Regions from separate parts of the Sodalis sp. RH22 genome, predicted to be linked through region 2. Evidence: riboswitches for the same ligand, from Rfam matches in the RefSeq annotation. Region 2 holds a riboswitch; each other region holds the start of a gene.
What was found. A riboswitch is a leader RNA that binds a small molecule or an ion and turns the genes downstream of it on or off. The one in region 2 is predicted to bind thiamine pyrophosphate.

Region 1 (7,410 bases), 1.8 Mb from region 2:
AACACACGGTGGTTACTTAACAGCGTCTTTCAGAGCCTTGCCAGAAACAAATGCCGGAACATTGGCCGCGGCGATTTTGATTTCTTTACCGGTCTGAGGATTACGGCCAGTGCGTTCGTTGCGATGATTAATTTTGAAAGTACCGAAACCAACCAATTGTACTGCATCACCCTCTTTAAGAGACTCGGTAATTGCTGCCAAAGTGGATTCCAGAGCCGACTTCGCCTGCGCCTTCGAAAGATCGGCCTTATCAGCAATTACATCAATCAGTTGAGTCTTGTTCATATGTTATCCTTACAGTGTGTTTATCGCTTGCTAAGCATCGAGTACGACGGATAAGCCGGAATACGGCACTCTCCTGCAAACACGCACCGATAGCCACTTTTTTTATGCCCCCCCAAATGTAGACCAGACGGGGTGCAGATGTGAAGTATTAAGACATGGCAAAACAGGTCTTAAATCACGTTTTATTGCCTTATTGCTGTAAAATTATTCCAATATTGCTAATTCCGGCTTCGCGCAGGTCTGCGCGCAGCCCTTTGATCAATTCTACGTCGCGGTTTTCACAATCAGCTAACAGGCGAAAAATTTCCCACTGAATGTCCCATTCCTCTTCAATCGAGGGCAGGGCATTCAGCTCCTCTTCGGTCATTTCCCGCTCCGCATGGGTCATTTCCAGCATGGCCACGGTGCGGATAGAGGTTTCGCTGACGGTGACGGCATGCTCCAGCGTTTCACCGCTCAGCCGCGAGTGCAATAATTCACTCAGGGCCACACAGGCATCAATCGCCGGATAAACGCCGTAAAAATCGTAATCATCCGCTGCGGGAATGCATTCTTCCAGCTTTTCCAATTGTAAATCAAAATTGACCTTAGCATCTTTAACAACCTGTGTCTCCCAAACCAGGTCGAGAATACGCCGGTAGACGGCAGGGTCGCCAAAGCCGGTCTGTACGCAGAACAGTTGATAATTGGGGTACATCCGTTCACACAGCGACGCCATAAAAATGACGTGCTGCCAGGCTTCCTGCTTTTCCAGACGTAAATGTATCGGGTTACGTAACATCGCGCTATTCCATTACTCTTAATCTGCGTCGCAGTGTACCTGAAATTAGCCGGTTACCCTATTCCAGGTCGAAAAAGTCCGGTTCGCCGCGCCCCTGCTCCCACTGTTTAAACGCGGTGCGATTAGAGGCCACCGCATCCGCCCAGCGGGTAGGCTCCGGCAAGCGGTAGCCGCGCATGCATTGTTGTACCCAATACAGGGCAGTGTCCATGCCGACGCGATGGCCGGTGGAGATGAATAAAGGATTGCAGCGGATCTTGCTGCGCCATACCCAGGCAAGCTGTTCGCCTTTATCCATCAGCGGCGCCCTGGCGCCCGCCTCATCGCTCAAGGGCTCAAACCGGCCGCACAGCCGGCGCTTAGCCACGCCGATAGTCGGCTGGTCGACCAACAGGCCAAAATGGCTGGCGACGCCCAGACGGCGCGGGTGGGAAATACCATGGCCATCGACGAACAGCAAATCCGGCCGCTGATTCAGCTGTTCCCAGGCGGCCAGCAGGGCGGGATACTCGCGAAACGACAAAAAACCCGGAATATAAGGCATGGTGGTCGTTACACGGGCAATGCGGTATTCGATAAGCTCCAGCGACGGAAAACGCAGCAGCGCGATAGCCGCGCGGGTAACGTCGCCCCCCTGTTCGAACCCCACATCGGCGCCGGCGATTATCGCGGGCGTGGAAAAAGCGAAATCGTCATGGCGTATGACCCTACTGGCGGTGGCGACCTGCTCGGCGCGCAATGCTGTTATATCCATGTTTTTTCCACCTTTTTCACCAGTCTTTACAGATGATAGGGGCGCGACAGGCGATGCACCGCCTCAACAAAAATGCCCGCATGTGCCGGCGGCACGTCCTGATGGATACCGTGCCCCAGATTGCAGACATGCCCCTCACCCCGACCGAAACCGGCCAGAATGGACTCCACTTCCTGTTCAATACGCGCCGGCGGCGCGTACAACACCGAAGGATCCATATTGCCCTGCAGCGCGACCTTATCGCCCACGCGACGGCGCGCCGCCTGAATATCGGTGCTCCAGTCCAGGCCCAGCGCATCGCAACCGGTTTGCGCCATGGCTTCAAGCCATTGGCCTCCGCCTTTGGTAAACAGCGTTACCGGCACCCGGCGGCCTTCATGCTCCCGCTGCAGGCCGTCGATGATTTTTTGCATGTAATCAAGGGAAAACTCAAGATAGCCGCTGCCGGTCAGCACGCCGCCCCAGGTATCAAAGATCATCACCGACTGCGCCCCGGCGCGAATCTGGGCGTTCAGGTACAGCGTTACGCTCGCCGCCAGCTTATCGAGCAATAAATGCAGCGTCTGCGGCTCGGCGTACATCATTTGTTTGATTTTAGTGAAGACTTTGCTGGTGCCGCCTTCAACCATATAGGTGGCCAGGGTCCAGGGACTGCCGGAGAAGCCAATCAGCGGCACTTCTCCGCGCAGGTTGCGCCGGATGGTACGTACGGCGTCCATCACATACCCCAGCTCCACCTCCGGATCCGGTATCGGCAACTGCTCCACGTCGGCTTTACAGGTAATCGGACGGGCAAAGCACGGCCCCTCCCCCTGTTCAAAATACAATTCCAGTCCCATGGCGTCGGGAACCGTCAGGATATCCGAAAACAGGATCGCGGCATCAAGCGGAAAACGACGCAACGGCTGCAAGGTCACTTCACAGGCCAGTTCGGCATTCCTGCACAGTGACATAAAATCACCGGCCTCGGCGCGGGTGGCTTTATATTCCGGCAGATAACGCCCGGCCTGGCGCATCATCCATACGGGCGTGACATCAACAGGCTGGCGCAGCAGGGCGCGCAGATAGCGGTCGTTCTTCAGTTCATGCATACAGGATTCCCTTGCAGTTATGAATGGAGTGTAGCATGCGGGCCGTCATTTTCCCGATCGGCGCGGCAGAGCGCGACCGTGTCCTCAATTAAGCGCCTGGCCACGGTGCCGGGCGGCGGCAGCAGGGGCAGCGCGTCATAACGGTACCAGCCGGCATCAAGGATTTCATTATGATCGGGGGTGATTTCGCCGCCGGCGTACTCCGCCATAAACGCCATCATCAGCGAATGCGGGAAAGGCCAGGGCTGCGAGGTGACATAACGGACGTTTTTCACCTTAATCCGCGTCTCCTCCATGACCTCGCGGGCCACGGTCTGCTCCAGGGTTTCCCCCACCTCGGCAAAACCGGCCAGCACCGTGTAAATGCCGCCGCGATGGCGGGTATGCTGGGCCAGCAGGATATCGTCGCCGCGGCGGATCGCCACGATAATACAGGGCGCGATTTGCGGATAATACCGTTCATGGCAATGATCGCACAGGCAGGCCCATTCCCGGTTACTGACGCGCATCTCATGGCCGCAGTAGCCGCAATAGCGATGGGAACGATAAAACTCCGCCAGTTGCACGCCCCGGCCCGCCAGTTGGAACAAGCCTGGGTCGCTATCGATGATCTGGCGCACCGAGCCCATATCCCGGGGCATGGCGTGGCGTACCAGCCAGGCGGGCGACCCCTCCCATTCGCCGATAAGCGTCGCTGTCAATCCTTGAAGTGACCAGGCCGATGCCGTTCCAAATGGCAGTTCCCCCTTGGGTAACCACAATTTGCTGTCCTGGCTGACGATCCACCAGCCATTTTCGCTACCGTTGAGTTCTTGTTCCATTTTAGTTGCACTACCTCTTATTCACTGGCAAGCTAGAAATTAGCTTTAATTGATGAGTAACGCAGCGTTACTTTATTACATCGGAGTCAATCATGCTAAACCAGCTGGACATTCTGGCTCAACGCGTTGGCGGCAGTAACGAACTGATCGATCAGTGGATACTGGCCCGCAGGAAGTTGCTCATTGCGTATTACCATCTCATCGGTCTTAAGCCCAATAAAGAAAAGCATACTCCCCTGGACGAAAACGCGCTGGACGACTTTTGCCATAAACTGGTGGACTACCTTTCCGCCGGCCATTTCCATATCTACGATCGTATCGTTCAGGACGCGGACGATACCAGCAGCAGCAAAAGAATCATCAGTACCCAGTTGTATCCGGCGTTGCAGGAAAATACCAAACAAATCATGGCATTTTATGATAGCCAATTGGAAACGGCCATCGATCATGATAACTGTATGGAGTTCCAACAGGCGCTTTCCGGCGTGGGCGAGGCCCTGGCCACGCGTTTTGCCCTGGAGGACAAACTGATCCAGCAGGCGCTGGAATATAAAGCGGACTACCTGGCCTCGGTGCCGGCCGCCAATAATCCGGACGTATCGCGTCTGGCGTAATTTTGCGGTAAGCAGTAAGTCGTAACCGGTCCTTCACGGGCCGCTATATCTTGTCGGAGTGCCTAGCGCGTACATTACGCCAGGCTGAGACCGTTAATTCGGGATCCGCGGAACCTGATCGGGTTAATACCTGCGAAGGGAACAAGAGTAAAGCAACGCTTTGATTTATAGTCTATTTTGCTAAATTCAAAGCCCGGCCTCATTACTCCCGTAGCGCTCCTGACAAGCAATTTTCCCGTTTATTGTGAGGAATTGCTATGTCGTTATCCAAAACCACCCCTTCCCGCCGTGAGCAGCGCGCCCAGGCGCAGGAATTCATCCATCGTCTGAAAGGCGAAGCCTTCCCCAACTCCCGGCGTATTTATCTCCAGGGCAACAGCGCCGACATCCGGGTGCCGATGCGGGAGATCGCGCTTAGCCCCACGCTTATCGGCGGCAACGGCAAAACGCCGCGCTACGAAGAAAACGAGCCGGTGCCGGTATACGACACCGCCGGACCCTATGGCGATCCGGCGACAGAGATAGACGTGCGCGCCGGCCTTCACCGCCTGCGTTCGGGCTGGATTGAACAGCGCGGGGACAGCGAGGCGTTGAACAGCCTAAGCTCGCGTTATACCGGCGAACGCCGGGCCGACGAGGGCCTGGATGAGGTTCGTTTCGCCCCCAGCCATACGCCGCGGCGCGCCAAACCCGGCCGGCGCGTCACGCAATTGCATTATGCCCGCGCCGGCGTCATTACGCCGGAAATGGAGTTTATCGCCCTGCGGGAAAATATGGGCCGCGAACGCATCCGCGGCGACGTATTGCTGCAACAGCATCCCGGCCAGAGCTTCGGCGCGCATTTGCCGCCGGATATTACCCCGGAGTTCGTGCGCCGGGAAGTGGCCGACGGTCGTGCCATTATCCCCGCCAATATCAACCATCCGGAGTCGGAGCCGATGATTATCGGCCGCAATTTCCTGGTCAAGGTCAACGCCAATATCGGCAACTCGGCCGTCAGTTCATCCATTGAGGAAGAGGTCGAGAAGCTGGTCTGGGCGACCCGTTGGGGAGCGGATACGGTGATGGACCTGTCCACCGGCCGCTATATCCATGAAACCCGCGAGTGGATCCTGCGCAACAGTCCGGTGCCCATCGGCACGGTGCCCATCTACCAGGCGCTGGAAAAAGTCAACGGCGTGGCGGAAAACCTGACCTGGGAATGCTTTCGCGACACCTTGCTCGAGCAGGCGGAACAGGGCGTGGACTATTTTACCATCCATGCCGGCGTGCTGTTGCGTTACGTGCCGATGACCGCCAAACGGTTGACCGGCATCGTGTCGCGCGGCGGATCCATTATGGCCAAATGGTGCCTGTCGCATCACCAGGAAAGCTTCCTCTATGAGCATTTTCGCGATATTTGCCAGATTTGCGCCGACTACGACGTCTCATTATCCCTCGGGGACGGCCTGCGTCCCGGCTCCATCCATGATGCCAACGACGAAGCGCAGTTTGCCGAACTCTATACCCTGGGCGAATTGACCAAAGTTGCCTGGGAGTACGACGTGCAGGTGATGATCGAAGGCCCTGGCCATGTTCCCATGCAGATGATCCGGCGCAACATGACCGAACAGCTGGAGCATTGCCACGAAGCGCCGTTTTATACCCTGGGGCCGCTGACCACCGATATCGCGCCGGGTTACGACCATTTTACCTCCGGCATCGGCGCCGCGCTTATCGGCTGGTTCGGCTGTGCGATGCTGTGCTACGTCACGCCGAAAGAGCATCTGGGCCTGCCGAACAAAGAAGATGTTAAGCAGGGGCTTATTACCTATAAAATCGCCGCTCACGCCGCCGATCTGGCCAAAGGCCATCCCGGGGCGCAAATACGCGATAACGCCATGTCCAAGGCACGCTTTGAATTCCGTTGGGAGGACCAGTTTAATCTGGCCCTGGATCCGGCCACCGCCCGCGCCTATCACGATGAAACGCTGCCGCAGGAATCCGGCAAAGTAGCCCATTTTTGCTCCATGTGCGGTCCGAAATTCTGCTCGATGAAAATCTCCCAGGAGGTCAGGGATTATGCCGCCGCCCAGGCGATTGAGGTACGGGAAAGCGGCATGGCGGAGATGTCGTCGGCGTTTCGCGCCAGCGGCGGGGAAATCTATCTTGCGCCTGAGGATACGGGGGTGGCGAAATGATTGCGCCCGACGCGCCCTTTGCGGCGACCGAGCCCAGGCTCGGGCTCTATCCGGTAGTGGATTCGCTGGCATGGCTGGTCCGGCTGCTGGACGCCGGCGTCGCCACGCTGCAGTTGCGCATCAAGGACCAGCCGGAAGACCGGGTCGAACCGGATATCGAGGCCGCGATTTTGCTGGGACGGAAATACCGCGCCCGGATTTTCATCAACGATTATTGGCGGCTGGCGGTTAAACACGGCGCCTATGGCGTGCACCTGGGACAAGAGGATTTGGCTACGGCGGATTTGGCCGTCATCCAGCGCGCCGGATTGCGACTCGGTCTTTCCACCCACGACGATAGCGAACTGGCCCGCGCTTTGGCGCTACAGCCATCCTATATCGCGCTCGGCCATATCTTCCCTACCCAGACCAAAGCCATGCCGTCACAGCCGCAGGGCCTGGCGGAGCTGAAACGCCTGGTGGCCGGCATGCCCGGCATCTCCACCGTGGCCATCGGCGGTATTGGTATCGATCGGGTGGACGACGTGCTGCGCTGCGGCGTCGGCAGCATCGCGGTGGTCAGCGCCATCACCAAGGCCGCCGACTGGCGGCAGGCGACCGCCACGTTATTGCGGAAAATCGAAGGCCGGGAGGTGCGCAATGCTTAGCGACCAGGCTTTTTTGCGCTACAGCCGCCAATTGCTGCTGGAGGAGATAGGCCCCGGAGGCCAGGAGCATCTGAGCGCAGCAACCGTGCTGATCGCCGGACTGGGCGGCCTGGGCTCGCCGGCGGCGCTCTATCTTGCCGCCGCCGGGGTCGGCACGCTGCTGCTGGCCGACGACGATAACCTGGACGTGAGCAATCTCCAGCGCCAAATCCTTTATCGCACCGGGGATATCGCCCG
Region 2 (7,410 bases):
GAAGAGCTCAGACTGGCGGTGGAGCAGCAACGCGAAGCCGGTTTTCCGCTGCACGTGCGCGTTACCTGGGAGCATGGAGACGCGCAGCGCTACGTCGAGGAAGCCGTTCGCCTGCGGGTGGACACGGTCATCGCCGGCGGCGGCGATGGCACCATTAACGAAATCGCCAGCGCCCTGGCGCTGCTGCCGGCGGCGCGCCGCCCTTGCCTGGGTATCCTGCCGCTGGGCACCGCCAACGATTTTGCCCTCAGCTGCGCCATTCCCCAGGAGCTGGATAAAGCGCTGATGCTGGCCATTAACGGCAAGGCGGTGGATATCGACATCGCCCAGGTTAATCACGATCGTTATTTCATCAATATGGCCACCGGCGGCTTCGGCACCCGCATCACCGCCGAGACGCCGGCCAAGCTGAAATCCGCCCTGGGCGGCGCATCCTATTTTATCCATGGCCTGCTGCGCATGGATACCCTGAAAGCCGACAGCTGCGCAATCCGCGGCCCGGGCTTTAACTGGGCGGGCGAGGCGCTGGTTATCGGTATCGGCAACGGCCGCCAGGCCGGCGGCGGGCAGGCGCTTTGCCCGGACGCGCTGATCAACGACGGCCTGCTGCAGCTGCGCGTTTTCGCCTCGGAGGCACTGCTGCCGATCCTCCTCAACAGCCTGACCAGCGATGAGCAAAACCCCCATGTCATCGCCGCTTCTCTGCCCTGGCTTGAAATCGAGGCGCCGCATGAGGTCACCTTCAACCTCGACGGTGAGCCGCTGAAGGGAAAAAAATTCCTGATTACCATCTTGCCGGCGGCGCTGGCATGCCGTCTGCCGCCCCTTTGTCCGCTGCTGGCCTAGGGGAACCGGCCATGTCGCCGCCAGTGATTTGATCTTACGCACATTTTCGACAGTCCGGGACGACACGCGCAAGAATTTGTATAACAACTTAGGGTAATCTATAGGCTATGTAGCTGTTTCAGGAAGTTATCATGCAAGCATTTTCACCCGCCCTGCCCGCGCCGCAAACGCTTTACTACAGCGCCGGGGAAGCCCATCCCCTGGAGACGCTGACGGAAAAAAGCCTGTGCGGCATGGTCGAGGATATGAAAGTCACCCAGAGTGACAAAGAACATTATATTACCGGCTGGATGGGGCCCCACAGCGTGGTGGTTATCCATAACTACCGCGAAAAGCGCGGCACCTCCAACGGTTTTGTGTTGACCAAAGAGAACCAGTACCGGCTCAGCGTGCAATCCATTGAGTTCCGCATCCCGAAATTAATCCTTTGGCTGTCGCTGCGCCGCAATCCGCGCACCATGACGCTGATTACCTACAATACGCTGGGCGATATGGTCAGCCCGCTGATGCAGTTTCGCAATATGACCGATAAGCCGGTCAAGCGCATGCTGGAGCAGGACTGGCAGGCGCTTAACGACTATATCGGCATGGCCTGCTGGCAGTTGGAAAACGGCAATCCGCTGTGGCATCAGCTGCTGCAGACGTTAACGCCCGACACGCTATCAGGCTTGATCAACGCGCCGGTGTTCAGCGAAAAACGACTGCAAAAAGACGGCGAGTACGAAGGTTTCTGGGCCGGGAATGTCTTTATCGGCCGCTGTCTCGGCCCTTATCCGGCGCTGCAATTATTATGGCGCGATGAAGACAACCAGATGCAGCCGGGGTATATCTATACGGCGGTACCGGAATACCGGGGCGGCACTCCCCTGCCGTCATTGCGCATCCGCCCGCACCGCGGCGAGAACAGTTATTTGCTCAACGCCTTCGACGCCCGGCATCTGCACGACGCCCGCTCGCTGCTTAACTTTGCCCAGGGCATTCTCACCGGAATGTCACCACCACTGGTGGAAATGATGGACCGGCCCGATCCCCTGCCCGACCTGTAGATCATCCGCATGCAGCAGCGCCTGCTGCAGCCAGGCTTTGGCCGCCGCGAGCGTTTGCGCCCAGTCGTCATGCAGCGGACGCAGGGCCGCCAGCGCGGCGGAGAGCGTGCAACCGGTGCCATGGGTATGCCGGGTGTTCACCCTGACGGCGTCGAAACGCCGTTCGTCCGTGGCGGTGATAAGCCAGTCGGGACTGGAGTCGCCATGCAGGTGGCCGCCCTTCATCACCACCGCCTGGCAGCCGTAGGCCAGGAGTTCCCGGCCCTGCCGGCGCATTTCCTCCTCGCTGGCGGCGGCGCGGCAGCCCAGCAGCGCCGCCGCTTCCGGCAAATTAGGGGTGATGATGGACGCCAGCGGCAATAAGACATCCCGCACGGCGCTCACGGCATCCGGCGACAGCAGGAAATCGCCGCTTTTCGCCACCATCACGGTATCGAGCACCACATAGGGTATGGGATATTGCCGCAGTTTTGCCGCCACCGTCCGCACGATGTCCGCCTGCCCGAGCATGCCGATTTTAGCGCTGTCGATACGCAGGTCACCGAGCACGGAATCCAGCTGGGCGGCGACGAATTCAGCGCTGATAGGATAGATGGACTGCACGCCGCGGGTATTTTGCGCCACCAGCGCGGTGATGACCGTGGCGCCATAGGCGCCAAGCGCCGAGAAGGTTTTTAAATCAGCCTGGATACCGGCGCCGCCGCTGGGATCGGTGCCGGCGATACTGAGCAGGTTATGGCAGCGCTTCATTGTATATCCTCCTCCTGCAGGCCGTACAGCCGGTCGAGGAAGCCGACGGCAAAGCTGCCCGGACCCGCCGCGTCCCGGGCGGTTAACCGCCCGGCCCGCGCCATGATCCTGCAGGCGGCGGCCAGATGCTGCAACCGATCGCCCGGCAGGGCGCAAAACGCCGCCGCCACGGCCGATAAGGCGCAGCCGGTACCGGTGACGCGCGTCATCATGGCGTCGCCGTCGGTTACGGACCAGACCCGATCGCCGTCGGTGATAAAATCCACCCGGCCGGTAACCGCGACCAGGGTGCCATAGTCCGCGGCCAGCTGGCGGGCAAAAGGCAGGGCGTGGCGGGAGTCGTCGGCGCTGTCCACGCCGCGGCCCAGGGCCGGCTGCCCGGCCAGCGCCAAGATTTCCGAGGCATTGGCGCGAATGGCGGCGGGTTTTAACGTCAATATGCCCCGGGCAAATTCAGTACGGAAGGTTAATGCGCCCACGGCCACCGGATCCAGCACCCATGGCGTGCCGGCCTGATTGGCCGACGTAATGGCGGCCATCATCGCCTCGGCCCGCGGCGCGGTCAGCGTGCCGATATTCACCAGCAGCGCATCGGCCATGGCGGCGAACTGAACCGCCTCACGGGGTTCGATCACCATGGCCGGGGCGGCGCCGACGGCCAGGAGCGCATTGGCGGTAAACGCCTGTACCACGTCATTGGTCATACAATGGACTAATGGCTTGCGCTGGCGCAGCAGGGTAAGGGAAGACGCGGCGGCTAAGCCGGGCAGTTCGGCAGGTTCGGTAATCATAGCGCTCCCAGCCGGCGCTGAGGAAGACGGACCCGGCGGGACAACAGGCCGTGACTTCCCTACGCTGGCATTATCCAGATCAGGTCATACGGGTAAAATCTCAGTCCGGCGCACAGCGGCGGACACCCCGAGTCAAGTGGCATGATTATCCGGCGGGCGGGAGAAAAGATCAATGGTGAGTTTGCCGGCGGAGCCTGGTCCCTCCGCCGGCGTCGATCTCATAAACACAATTATCAGCAGACTTAATAATAAGGCTATGAGCAGGGCCGCTGGGGACTGACCAACATCCGGCCGTAACAAACGTCCCCGCAGAATTGCGCACCCGTGGCACCGGTGGGCGTCAACCACCACTGCGCACTGTCCCCGGCCCCCTCCAGGCGGGCAAATCCCGCCTCGGCCAGCGCGCTTAACCGCCCGGCCAGCCAGGGATCGTCTTTTATCGGCGGGGAAAAGCGCCAACGGGGCTCAGCATGACAAAACATTGGCTTATTATTCATGAGATCGATTAAAATTATTTTATGGAGATGCTCAGAGGAATATGCCGTTAATGAAAACAAAGCTAATAAATTAAAAAGACAGAATCTAATCATGCCTACCTTCAACAGCCAGAAGAATCACCGGGCAATGATAGCATCAAATTTCTCGCGGCAACGCCTGCATCTTAAACACTATATAAATGATTGCAAATATATTGGCAACGCTGTCCATTTTAAGCCGACAGCATAATAAAACTCCCACAGATGGACAGGGTTGTGATCACGTTGCGCGAAATGATAAATGGATAGTTAACCAAATAATTTAAGTTCCGTGGCCCGGCTGATGGCATGTTTTGCATTCGTAACGCCTAGCTTATCAATAATATTTCTGATATGAAATTTTACCGTTCCCTCGCGTATTGCCAGGATGGTCGCGACCTCGCCATAGGTTTTTCCGACACTGGCCCAGAATAATACTTCTTTTTCCCGGGGAGACAGCGCCTGGACGTGTGATCTCTCGCCATGGGACGTGGCGTTGGGCAACGTATTTTGCATAAAGTTCAATACCTTATCATGAGTGCTAATCAGCAGCATCTGCAGTCTTTCTTTGTTTTGCTCAATAAAATGATAAAAGTCCTCCTTTCCCTGGCGGTTGCTGATGCTTAATGTAGCCAGGTTGTTATCGCAATCATGCAACGTAAAAGTGTAGCCGCTGTCAAGCCGGTAATATTTTGACAGCCTGAAAAAGCTATGCTCTTGTATTATCGACGGATTATCAGGCCAAAAAAAAGGGGTGAATTTCCGGCAGGCGATGAGCATCACCGGGTCGATTTTTTGATAACCGTAACTGCGGTATTGATTCAGCCAGCCGCTGGGGTAGTCGGATATTATATAGGCTGGGAAGTTATCGCTTTTATTCATCATAAAGTAGGCAAAACAGAACGCGTTGGCGTTCTTGAATATCTGCTGAAGATAAAGTTTGATTTCTATTTTCATCGTTTGGATAAAGAAATCTTGATTATTCTCTAAGGGTTTTTCCATAAAATATGCCTGCCATATTAACTAACACTCATCATTTATTATCCATAAGGGGTAATAAAGAGCAGTTTCAACATGTAATACCGGTGGGATTTTGGATAATATAAGAGGCAGGCTATGGATGCAACCTCTAACAGTTTTATCAATCATTGCGGCGCTAATGACTGCCGCCCAGGGCTTGCGCTACCCTCATACCGGTGTTTAAGACGGTTTATCCTCAGCGGCATCCCGCGTTTATATTAATCTAGTTTAAGCTTCAGCTAGATGCGACCGGATAATAATCGCGATCGCCTGCCGGCGGACCGCACCGCGCCGGCACCGCATCCTATACCGCCTGGAAATAATAAGCACAATATTATTTATTCCATCTATAAGTTAAACTTGATACTGAGAAGGTAACAAATCAATAAGTTAACTAAGGTTTCAGATGAAAAAAGAGGATGTGGTTGTCAGGGATTACCGGGAAGCGGATCGTCCTTTTCTGCGTACTCTCTATCTGTCGGCACGCAAGGCCGGCTGGACCTGGCTTGATAACCGGCAGTGGCGGCTGGAGGATTTTGACGGCGCCACGTTCGATGAAAAGATCATCGTCGCCGAAATACAGGGCCATATTGCCGGTTTTGCCTCGCTTTGGCTGCCGGACAGCTTTTTGCATAATTTGTTTGTCGATCCTGCCTGGCAGCGCCGCGGGGTAGCCACCGCGCTGCTGACGGCGTGCTATCCGCTCTGCCGCGGCACCATGGCGCTTAAATGCCTGCAGGAGAATGTGGGCGCGCAGCAATTCTATCTGCGTCACGGCTGGACGATTATCTCATCCGGTGTTTCCGAGCACGGCAAATATTATCTGATGCACCGCAGGATCCGGCAGCAGTAGCCAGGCGCGCCCGCGCCGCGTTTTCGTGGCCGCTGCCCCCGTCTTGGGGTTACAGGACGATGCGCGGGCGTCTGTTGCCGTGACGATTTATTCTTCTGTGCGGCTTTTCCTGGCGGCCATGTATGTGCATAATACACATATTATCCATTTGAACCCGGTTGCCATCGGGGATGGCCGGATTCGCGCCCAGGGGTGAAACGGAATGAAAGCAGCGATCGTAACAACGGCGGGCCAGCCCCCCGTCTACGGAGACTTCAGTGAACCAGCGCCCGCGCCGGGCAAAAGCCTGATCCGCGTCAGCGCGTCGTCGCTGAGCCACATCACCAGGAATCGCGCGTCGGGCGCGCATTACAGCGCCGACAGCGCGCTGCCGTTTATTCCCGGCATCGATGGCACCGGCATCACGCAAGACGGCCGGCGCGTCTATTTTCTGTTGCCGGAGCAGCCTTACGGCGCCATGGCCGAGCAATGCCTGGTGGACGCGGGCCATTGCATCGCCCTGCCGGACGACCTGGACGAGGTTTCCGCCGCCGCCATGGCCATACCGGGCATGTCGTCATGGGCGGCCCTGGTGGAACGCGCCCGGCTGCGCGGGGGTGAAACGGTGCTGATTAACGGCGCCGCCGGCACGTCCGGCCGCCTGGCAATCCAGATTGCCCGGCATCTCGGCGCCGGGAAAATCATTGCGACGGGACGCCGGACCGCATCGTTCGGCGATCTCCGCCGTCTTGGCGCCGACGTGACGATTCCGCTGGTCCAGGATTTGAACGCCCAGGAGCAGGCCTTTACGCACGAATTTCGCCAGGGCGTCGATATCGTGCTGGATTATTTATGGGGGGTTAGCGCGCAAACGCTGGCTATAGCCGCCGCCAAGGCCGGTCCGGAGGGCGTGCCGATTCGTTTTGTGCAAATCGGCTCGTTAAGCGGGGCCGATATCACCCTGCCTGGGGCGGCGCTGCGGTCGTCCGCGTTGCAGTTGATGGGCAGCGGCATCGGCAGCGTGCCGTTTCCGCGCATGCTGGCGGCCATCCAGGGCGTGCTGGCGGCGGCCCCGGGGGCCGGTTTTACCATCGCGGCGCAATCCATGCCGCTGGCGGAGGTCGCGCGGGCCTGGGCCGCTGATAACGACGGCGCGCGCATCGTATTGCGGCCCTGAAAGCCCGTTCAGGGTCATTGAACCTGTTAGTCGATATACCCGTATAACGTCACTACTTTACCCCTACGGCCGGTAAGCCGATAGTAGCTCTTCGCCCATACCTTTCTGGAGAAGCTATCATGCGTGTCTTTGTTACCGGCGCTACGGGGTTTATCGGCTCCGCCATTGTCAGGGAACTGATCGCCGCCGGCCATCAGGTGCTCGGTCTCGCCCGTTCGGAGGCCTCCGCCGGGTCGCTTATCGCCGCCGGCGCCCAGGCGCATCGCGGCAGCCTGGAAGATCTGGACAGCCTGCGCGCCGGGGCGTCCCTGTCCGACGGCGTCATTCATACCGCCTTTATCCACGACTTCACCAAAATGAAGGAAAATTGCGCGATAGACCGGCGCGCCATCGAGGCGCTCGGCGCCGCGGTCTCCGGCAGCGGCCGCCCCCT
Region 3 (7,410 bases), 2.6 Mb from region 2:
TGTTCAGCAACCTGCGTCCGGCGCGGCTGTATCCGGGTCTGGAGGATTTCTGTCCGCTGCGTGCCGATATCGCCGCCCGCGGGTTTGATATCCTGTGCGTACGCGAGCTGACCGGCGGCATCTATTTCGGCCAGCCGAAAGGCAGGGAAGGCAGCGGCATGCATGAGCGCGCGTTCGATACCGAGGTCTACCACCGCTTTGAAATCGAGCGCATCGCCCGCATCGCCTTTGAATCCGCCCGCAAGCGCCGCGGCAAAGTGACCTCGATCGATAAAGCCAACGTGCTGCAAAGCTCGATTATGTGGCGCGAAATCGTCACTGAAATCGCCCAGGATTATCCGGACGTGGCGTTGGCGCATTTATATATTGATAACGCCACCATGCAGTTGATCAAGGACCCGTCCCAGTTTGACGTGCTGCTGTGCTCCAATCTGTTCGGCGACATCCTGTCCGATGAATGCGCCATGATCACCGGCTCGATGGGCATGCTGCCCTCCGCCAGCCTCAATGAACAAGGCTTCGGTCTCTACGAGCCCGCGGGCGGTTCGGCGCCGGATATCGCCGGCAAGAACCTGGCCAACCCGGTGGCGCAAATCCTGTCCACCGCGCTGTTGCTGCGCTACAGCCTGGGCCTGGATGAAGCCGCCGCCGCCGTTGAACGGGCGGTCAACCAGGCGCTGGAAGCCGGACACCGTACCGCCGATCTGGCAGGCAGCGGCGCCGCGGTCGGCACCGATGAGATGGGCAGTATTATCGCCGGTTATATTACCCAGGGGGCATGAAGAGTATGGGCAAGTCGTTATATCAAAAATTATATGATGCGCACGTCGTCTACGAAGCGCCGGAAGAAACGCCTTTATTGTATATCGATCGTCACCTGGTGCATGAGGTGACGTCGCCGCAGGCGTTCGACGGCCTGCGCGCCATGGGCCGTCCCGTGCGCCAGCCGTCAAAAACCTTTGCCACCATGGACCATAATGTCTCCACCCAAACCAGGGACATTAACGCCAGCGGCGAGATGGCCCGTATCCAGATGCAGGAACTGATAAAAAACTGCGCGGAATTCGGCGTCCAGCTGTATGACCTGAACCATCCCTACCAGGGCATCGTACATGTGATCGGTCCCGAGCAGGGCATGACGCTGCCGGGCATGACCATCGTCTGCGGCGATTCCCATACCGCCACCCACGGCGCCTTCGGCGCGCTGGCCTTCGGCATCGGCACCTCGGAAGTGGAGCACGTGCTGGCCACCCAGACCCTGAAACAGGGCCGGGCCAAGACCATGAAGATTGAGGTTACCGGCCGCGCCGCCCCCGGCATTACCGCCAAGGATATCGTGCTGGCGGTCATCGGTAAAACCGGCTCCGCCGGCGGTACCGGCCATGTGGTGGAATTCTGCGGCGAGGCGATCACCTCCCTGAGCATGGAAGGCCGCATGACGCTGTGCAATATGGCGATAGAAATGGGCGCCAAGGCCGGTCTGGTGGCGCCGGACGACACGACTTACGCCTATCTGCAGGGCCGCCAGTTCGCGCCGAAAAGCGATAACTGGCTGCAGGCGGTCGCCTACTGGAATACCCTGAAGTCCGACGACGACGCGGTCTTCGATAGCGTGGTCACCCTGCGCGCCGACGATATCGCTCCGCAGGTCACCTGGGGTACCAATCCGGGTCAGGTGATTGCCATTAACCAGATAATCCCGTCGCCCGACTCGTTCAGCGATCCGGCGGAACGCAACTCCGCCGCCAAGGCGCTGGCTTATATGGATTTGCAGCCCGGCATCCGCCTGACCGACGTGGCTATCGATAAAGTGTTTATCGGTTCCTGCACCAACTCGCGCATCGAGGATTTACGCGCGGCCGCCGCCGTAGCCAAGGGGCGCCGCGTCGCCACCGGCGTACAGGCCATCGTGGTGCCGGGTTCCGGACCGGTCAAGGCCCAGGCGGAAGCCGAAGGCCTGGACAAAATCTTTTTGGACGCCGGCTTTGAATGGCGTTTACCCGGCTGCTCCATGTGCCTGGCCATGAATAACGATCGTCTTAACCCAGGCGAGCGTTGCGCATCCACCAGCAATCGTAATTTCGAAGGGCGCCAGGGTCGCGGCGGCAGAACTCATCTGGTCAGTCCGGCCATGGCGGCGGCGGCGGCGGTTACCGGTCATTTTGCCGACATTCGCGAATTGAATTAAGGAGACAGTTTTATGGCAAAATTTACCCAACATACCGGGCTGGTGGCGCCGTTGGATGCCGCTAACGTGGATACCGACGCCATTATTCCGAAACAGTTTTTACAAAAGGTCACCCGCACCGGTTTCGGCCAGCATCTGTTTAACGACTGGCGTTTTCTCGACGACGCCGGCAAGGTGCCCAATCCCGACTTTGTGCTGAATAAACCGCGCTTTCGCGGCGCCAGCATTTTACTGGCGCGGGAAAACTTCGGCTGCGGCTCGTCGCGTGAACATGCGCCTTGGGCGTTGGCCGATTACGGCTTTCAGGCGATCATCGCGCCAAGCTTTGCCGATATTTTTTACGGCAACAGCTTTAACAGCCAACTGCTGCCCATTACGTTGTCGCCGCAGCAGGTGGATGAACTGTTCCTCCTGGTCGCGGCCAATGAAGGCATCACCTTCACGGTGGATTTGGAACACCAGCGGGTCATTGCCGGCGAGAAGAGCTATCCGTTCGAGATCGATGCGTTTCGCAAGCATTGCATGATCAACGGGCTGGACAGTATCGGACTGACGTTGCAGCATGAAGGCGCGATTGCGGATTATGAGGCGAGCCAGCCGGCGTTTTTGCACTAAGTGTCGATTGCTGGCGACGGCGTGGGTACGCTGGGAGCAGGTTTCTCTTGCCGCTAGCAGCGGCGTTCCCTGTTGCCTGGTGCAGGCAAGCGACAAGAGGGATGCTAGCCCATCCCTCTTGACTCCCGGCTTCCGGCAGATCGTGCGCCGCTGCGCGGTCCCTGGCGTCACAATATCCCGTCTTATGGACCGCACGGGACGCGCTCCCGGCGCGACCCTTAGCTTTCGCCGCTCCCGGCGGCTCATCCAGCCGGGCATTGTGCCGCCAGCGCACTTTATGCCGGTACAACGTCAAAACCAACGTCTGTAATTAAAAAGTCTTTATTTGAACGCCGGGAATTTGTACGCCGGTAACTTAAATGCCGGGAATTTGTACGCCGGTAACTTAAATGCCTGGAATGTGAACGCCGGTGATAAGGGGAGCGGCCCTTTGGCCGGCATTGAGCGCGCTGACGGAGCCGGTTCCACCGGCACGAGCCGCTGGACGCGGCGAGAGGCCCGTTCGCGCCGGGAGCGCGTACGGGCCGGTGCGAAAAGGTGGATCCGGCGCAGGAAGGTACCGCTTGCGGCGCGCGATCTGCCGGGAGCGCGGGGTCAAGGGGATGGCGCGACTGCCATCCCCTTGTCGCTTGCCAGCGCCCGGCTCAACATATAAAACCAAACTTACGGCAAGCGAAAATACCGCAGGACTTTTATATCACCCCCCGCCACGAGACATCACATCCACTCCCGGTATTCCTGCTCGGACAGTGAATCCGTATGCCATTGGGTTACCTGTAACAACAGCGCCATGCGCTGTCCGCTGCGGCCCCTGTCGGGACGGATCACGCCGCGCCCGCAGATGGCGATAAAATAATGCTGATAAAACCGGCGCAAATTGGCTATTTTCATCGTTACAATCCCTATTCTGCCCTTTCGACACGACCAGTATCGGCTTAAGATACCGGAAGAAAAACAGATGACTTTTTAAGGAGTGTTCCTCTTTTATGTCCTCGCCACGCCTGCAGCAACAATTTATCCGCCTGTGGCAAAGCTGCCAGGGCAAGACACAGGAAACCACCCTGAACGAACTGGCGCAGGCGCTGAGCTGTACGCGCCGGCATGTGCGTACGCTGCTGAAAACCATGCAGGAAATGGGCTGGCTGCAGTGGCAGGCGACAGCCGGGCGCGGCAAGCGCTCGCAGCTGACCTTTCACTATACCGGCCTGGCGTTGCAACAGCAGCGGGCGGAGGATCTGCTGGAGCAGGATCGCATCGAGCAGTTGGTCCAACTGGTGGGCGATAAGGACAGGGTACGCCAGATGCTGCTTTCCCATCTGGGCCGCAGCTTCCGCCAGGGCAAGCACATATTGCGGGTACTGTATTATCGCCCGCTGCTGAACCTGCTGCCCGGCAGTCCTTTGCGGCGTTCTGAGAACCACATCGTGCGGCAGATTTTCAGCGGCCTGACCAAAATAAATGAGGAAAATGGGGAACTGGAAGCGGACCTCGCCCATCATTGGCAGCAAATTTCGCCGTTGTTATGGCGCTTTTACCTGCGTCCGGCGATCCATTTTCATCATGGGCGGGAACTGACGCCGCAGGATGTGTGCAGCTCGCTGCTGCGCCTGCGGGGAAATCCGCTGTTTTGCCATATAAAAGCTGTCTCGTCCGCCATCCCCAATACCGTTGATGTCGCCCTGACCGCCGCGGACGACTGGCTGCCCTGGCTATTGGGCAGCGTGCCGGCCATGATTTTGCCGCAGGAATGGGAGACGATGCCGGACTTCGTCCGCCGTCCCGTCGGCACCGGACCCTATGCGGTGATCGACAACCGGGAAAGCTTATTGAAGATTCGCGCCTTTGATGATTATTTCGGCTATCGCGCACTGATTGATGAAGTGAATATCTGGATCTTGCCGGAACTCACCGCCGAGCTGAGCTATTCCGGCGTCCAGCTCCAGGCGGATAACAGCACCCCGGGTCAATTGGAAACCCGGCTGGAGGAAGGCTGCTATTTCCTGCTGTTTGATGCCCGTTCGCCGCTGATGCAAAACGATGATACCCGCCGCTGGCTGAGTGAAAATATCGATCCCATCGCCATGCTGACCGAGGCGGGATCGGCCTACCAGCATTACTGGTCGCCGGCCTACGGTATCCTGCCGCGCTGGCGCCATAGCAGGGTCGCGCAACCGCGGCCAAGACCCGCGGGGCTGCGCAGCATCACCCTGACGGTTTATCGCGCCCATTCGGAATTCGATGATCTTTGCCGCGCGCTCGGTGCGGTGCTGGCCCGGCAGGACATCGCGCTGGTGATCAATACCGTGGATTATGCCGCCTGGCATAACGGTGAGGCCGAGAGCGATTTATGGCTCGGCAGCGCTAATTTTTACCTGCCGCTGGATTATTCCCTGTTCGCCAGCTTTTACGAGATGCCGCTGATGCATCATTGCCTGCCGGCCGACCTTAGCGACGCGCTGGAGAAATGGCGCGGCAAGGGCCTGTCCATGGCGCAATGGTGCCAATCGCTTATCACCGGCCATCGCCTGCACCCGCTGTTCCATCATTGGCTGATTCTACAGGGCCAGCGCAGCATGCGCGGGGTCAGGATGAATACGCTGGGATGGTTTGATTTCAAATCCGCCTGGTTCGCCCCGCCGGACCCGCAAGACCCGCAAGACCCGCAAGACACATAAGACACATAAGACACGTAAGACAGGCTGTTAAGCCAGGGATAAAACCATTACACTTGCATTTGTTCTCAACGGGGTGCGAAGCGTCCGGCATAGCGTTAGCCGGCGCGCAAGCTGAGAGTATACCCGTCGAACCTGATCCGGCTAATACCGGCGAAGGGATTTGAGAGTGCGTCCCGCTGCCGCCTCAAACGCCTTTGCCGCCTTTTTTTTTCCAGGAGCGCAAAGTGTTGAAAAAATGGTTACCCTGCCTGCTATTGCTCGCCGCCGCCCCGGCGTTGGCAAAACCCGTCCTGACGGTTTATACCTATGATTCCTTTGCCTCCGAATGGGGCCCGGGGCCGGCGATAAAAACCGCCTTTGAAAAAGACTGTGGCTGCGAGCTGAAATATGTCGTGCAGGAAGATGGCGTCGCCCTGCTCAACCGTCTGCGCATCGAAGGCAAGAACAGCGACGCGGATGTGGTGCTGGGCCTGGATAACAACCTGCTTAAGCCCGCGCAGGATACGCATCTCTTTACGGCGCATAACGTCGACACCGCTCATCTGACCTTGCCGCAGGCGTGGCATGATCCCACCTTCCTGCCTTTTGATTACGGGTATTTTGCGTTTGTCTATGACAAGAACAAGCTGAAAAATCCGCCCAAAAGCCTGCATGAACTGATAGACGGGCCGCAGGCGCTGAAAATCATTTACGAAGATCCGCGCACCAGTACCCCGGGACTGGGCTTATTGCTCTGGGTGCAGCAGGTATATGGCGATAAAGCGCCCCAGGCCTGGCAACGGCTGGCGAAAAAAACCGTTACCGTGCCCAAGGGCTGGAGCGAAGCCTATGGCTTATTCCTGAAAGGAGAAGCGGACATGGTGCTCAGCTATACCACGTCGCCGGCCTATCATATCAACGAGGAAAAGAAGGATAACTATGCGGCGGCGACCTTCAGCGAAGGCCACTATCTCCAGGTCGAGGTGGCCGGACAATTAGCCGCCAGTAAAAATCCGCAGCTGGCGCAGCAGTTTATGCGTTTTGTCGTTTCCCCGGCTTTCCAGCAGACCATTCCCACCGGCAACTGGATGTATCCGGTGATCAAAACCGCGCTGCCGGCCGGCTTTGACGTATTGCCGGCCAAGACGTTGAATTTCAGCGCGGATGACGTGGCGGCCAAACGCGGCGCGTGGACCCAGGATTGGTTGCGTTCCGTCAGCCAATGATGCCTGGCCGATGATACCGCGCTGGTTATGGCCGGGACTGCTGGCCGCGCTGATGCTTACGGCCGTGGCCCTGACGGCGGTCGGCGCCTTGTGGCTGAACGCGCCGACGCTCCAATGGCGCGACGTGCTGTCGGACAGCTATCTGTGGCATGTCCTGCGTTTTACCTTTTGGCAGGCGCTGCTGTCGGCGCTGCTATCGGTGCTGCCCGCCGTTTTTTTGGCGCGGGCGCTTTACCGCCGGCGGTTTCCGGGACGCCTGCTGTTGCTGCGCTTTTGCGCCATGACGCTGGTGCTGCCGGTGCTGGTGGCCGTGTTCGGCATCCTGAGCGTGTATGGTCGCCACGGCTGGCTGGCGCAGCTATGCCTCTGGCTGCATATTCCCTACGGTTTTTCACCCTACGGCCTGCGGGGGATCCTGCTGGCCCATGTATTTTTTAACCTGCCGTTGGCCACCCGCCTGTTGTTGCAGGCGCTGGAAGGCATTCCGGTGGAGCAGCGCCAGCTGGCCGCGCAGCTGGACATGGCGGGCTGGCATTTCTTCCGCATTCTTGAGTGGCCTTATCTGCGCCGTCAACTGCTGCCTGCGGCGGCGCTGATATTTATGCTGTGTTTCGCCAGTTTTGCCACGGTGCTGTCGCTGGGCGGCGGACCGCGGGCGACCACCATTGAGCTGGCGATTTACCAGGCCTTAAGCTATGACTACGATCCCGGCCGCGCGGCGCTGCTG

Region 1: it holds a riboswitch for thiamine pyrophosphate, as region 2 does, so the genes downstream of both, thiC (phosphomethylpyrimidine synthase ThiC) here and thiM (hydroxyethylthiazole kinase) in region 2, are expected to answer to the same signal.
Region 3: it holds a riboswitch for thiamine pyrophosphate, as region 2 does, so the genes downstream of both, thiB (thiamine ABC transporter substrate binding subunit) here and thiM (hydroxyethylthiazole kinase) in region 2, are expected to answer to the same signal.

What each region holds. Positions count from the first base shown of each region.
Region 1 covers NZ_CP178731.1:3,640,153-3,647,562, forward strand. Annotated here, with positions in the region: gene hupA (nucleoid-associated protein HU-alpha) at 13-285, opposite strand; gene ACL2XN_RS16525 (YjaG family protein) at 476-1,066, opposite strand; gene nfi (deoxyribonuclease V) at 1,125-1,820, opposite strand; gene hemE (uroporphyrinogen decarboxylase) at 1,847-2,911, opposite strand; gene nudC (NAD(+) diphosphatase) at 2,929-3,732, opposite strand; gene rsd (sigma D regulator) at 3,825-4,346, shown strand; TPP riboswitch at 4,391-4,504, shown strand; gene thiC (phosphomethylpyrimidine synthase ThiC) at 4,604-6,526, shown strand; gene thiE (thiamine phosphate synthase) at 6,523-7,173, shown strand; gene ACL2XN_RS16560 (HesA/MoeB/ThiF family protein) at 7,166-7,410, shown strand, end outside.
Region 2 covers NZ_CP178731.1:5,405,800-5,413,209, reverse strand. Annotated here, with positions in the region: gene yegS (lipid kinase YegS) at 1-846, shown strand, start outside; gene ACL2XN_RS24665 (hypothetical protein) at 978-1,892, shown strand; gene thiD (bifunctional hydroxymethylpyrimidine kinase/phosphomethylpyrimidine kinase) at 1,839-2,642, opposite strand; gene thiM (hydroxyethylthiazole kinase) at 2,639-3,433, opposite strand; TPP riboswitch at 3,473-3,573, opposite strand; gene ACL2XN_RS24650 (helix-turn-helix transcriptional regulator) at 4,219-4,950, opposite strand; gene ACL2XN_RS24645 (N-acetyltransferase family protein) at 5,375-5,821, shown strand; gene ACL2XN_RS24640 (zinc-binding alcohol dehydrogenase family protein) at 6,024-6,977, shown strand; gene ACL2XN_RS24635 (SDR family oxidoreductase) at 7,097-7,410, shown strand, end outside.
Region 3 covers NZ_CP178731.1:2,847,286-2,854,695, forward strand. Annotated here, with positions in the region: gene leuB (3-isopropylmalate dehydrogenase) at 1-782, shown strand, start outside; gene leuC (3-isopropylmalate dehydratase large subunit) at 788-2,188, shown strand; gene leuD (3-isopropylmalate dehydratase small subunit) at 2,201-2,803, shown strand; gene sgrT (glucose uptake inhibitor SgrT) at 3,521-3,694, opposite strand; gene sgrR (HTH-type transcriptional regulator SgrR) at 3,790-5,478, shown strand; TPP riboswitch at 5,538-5,655, shown strand; gene thiB (thiamine ABC transporter substrate binding subunit) at 5,703-6,683, shown strand; gene thiP (thiamine/thiamine pyrophosphate ABC transporter permease ThiP) at 6,694-7,410, shown strand, end outside.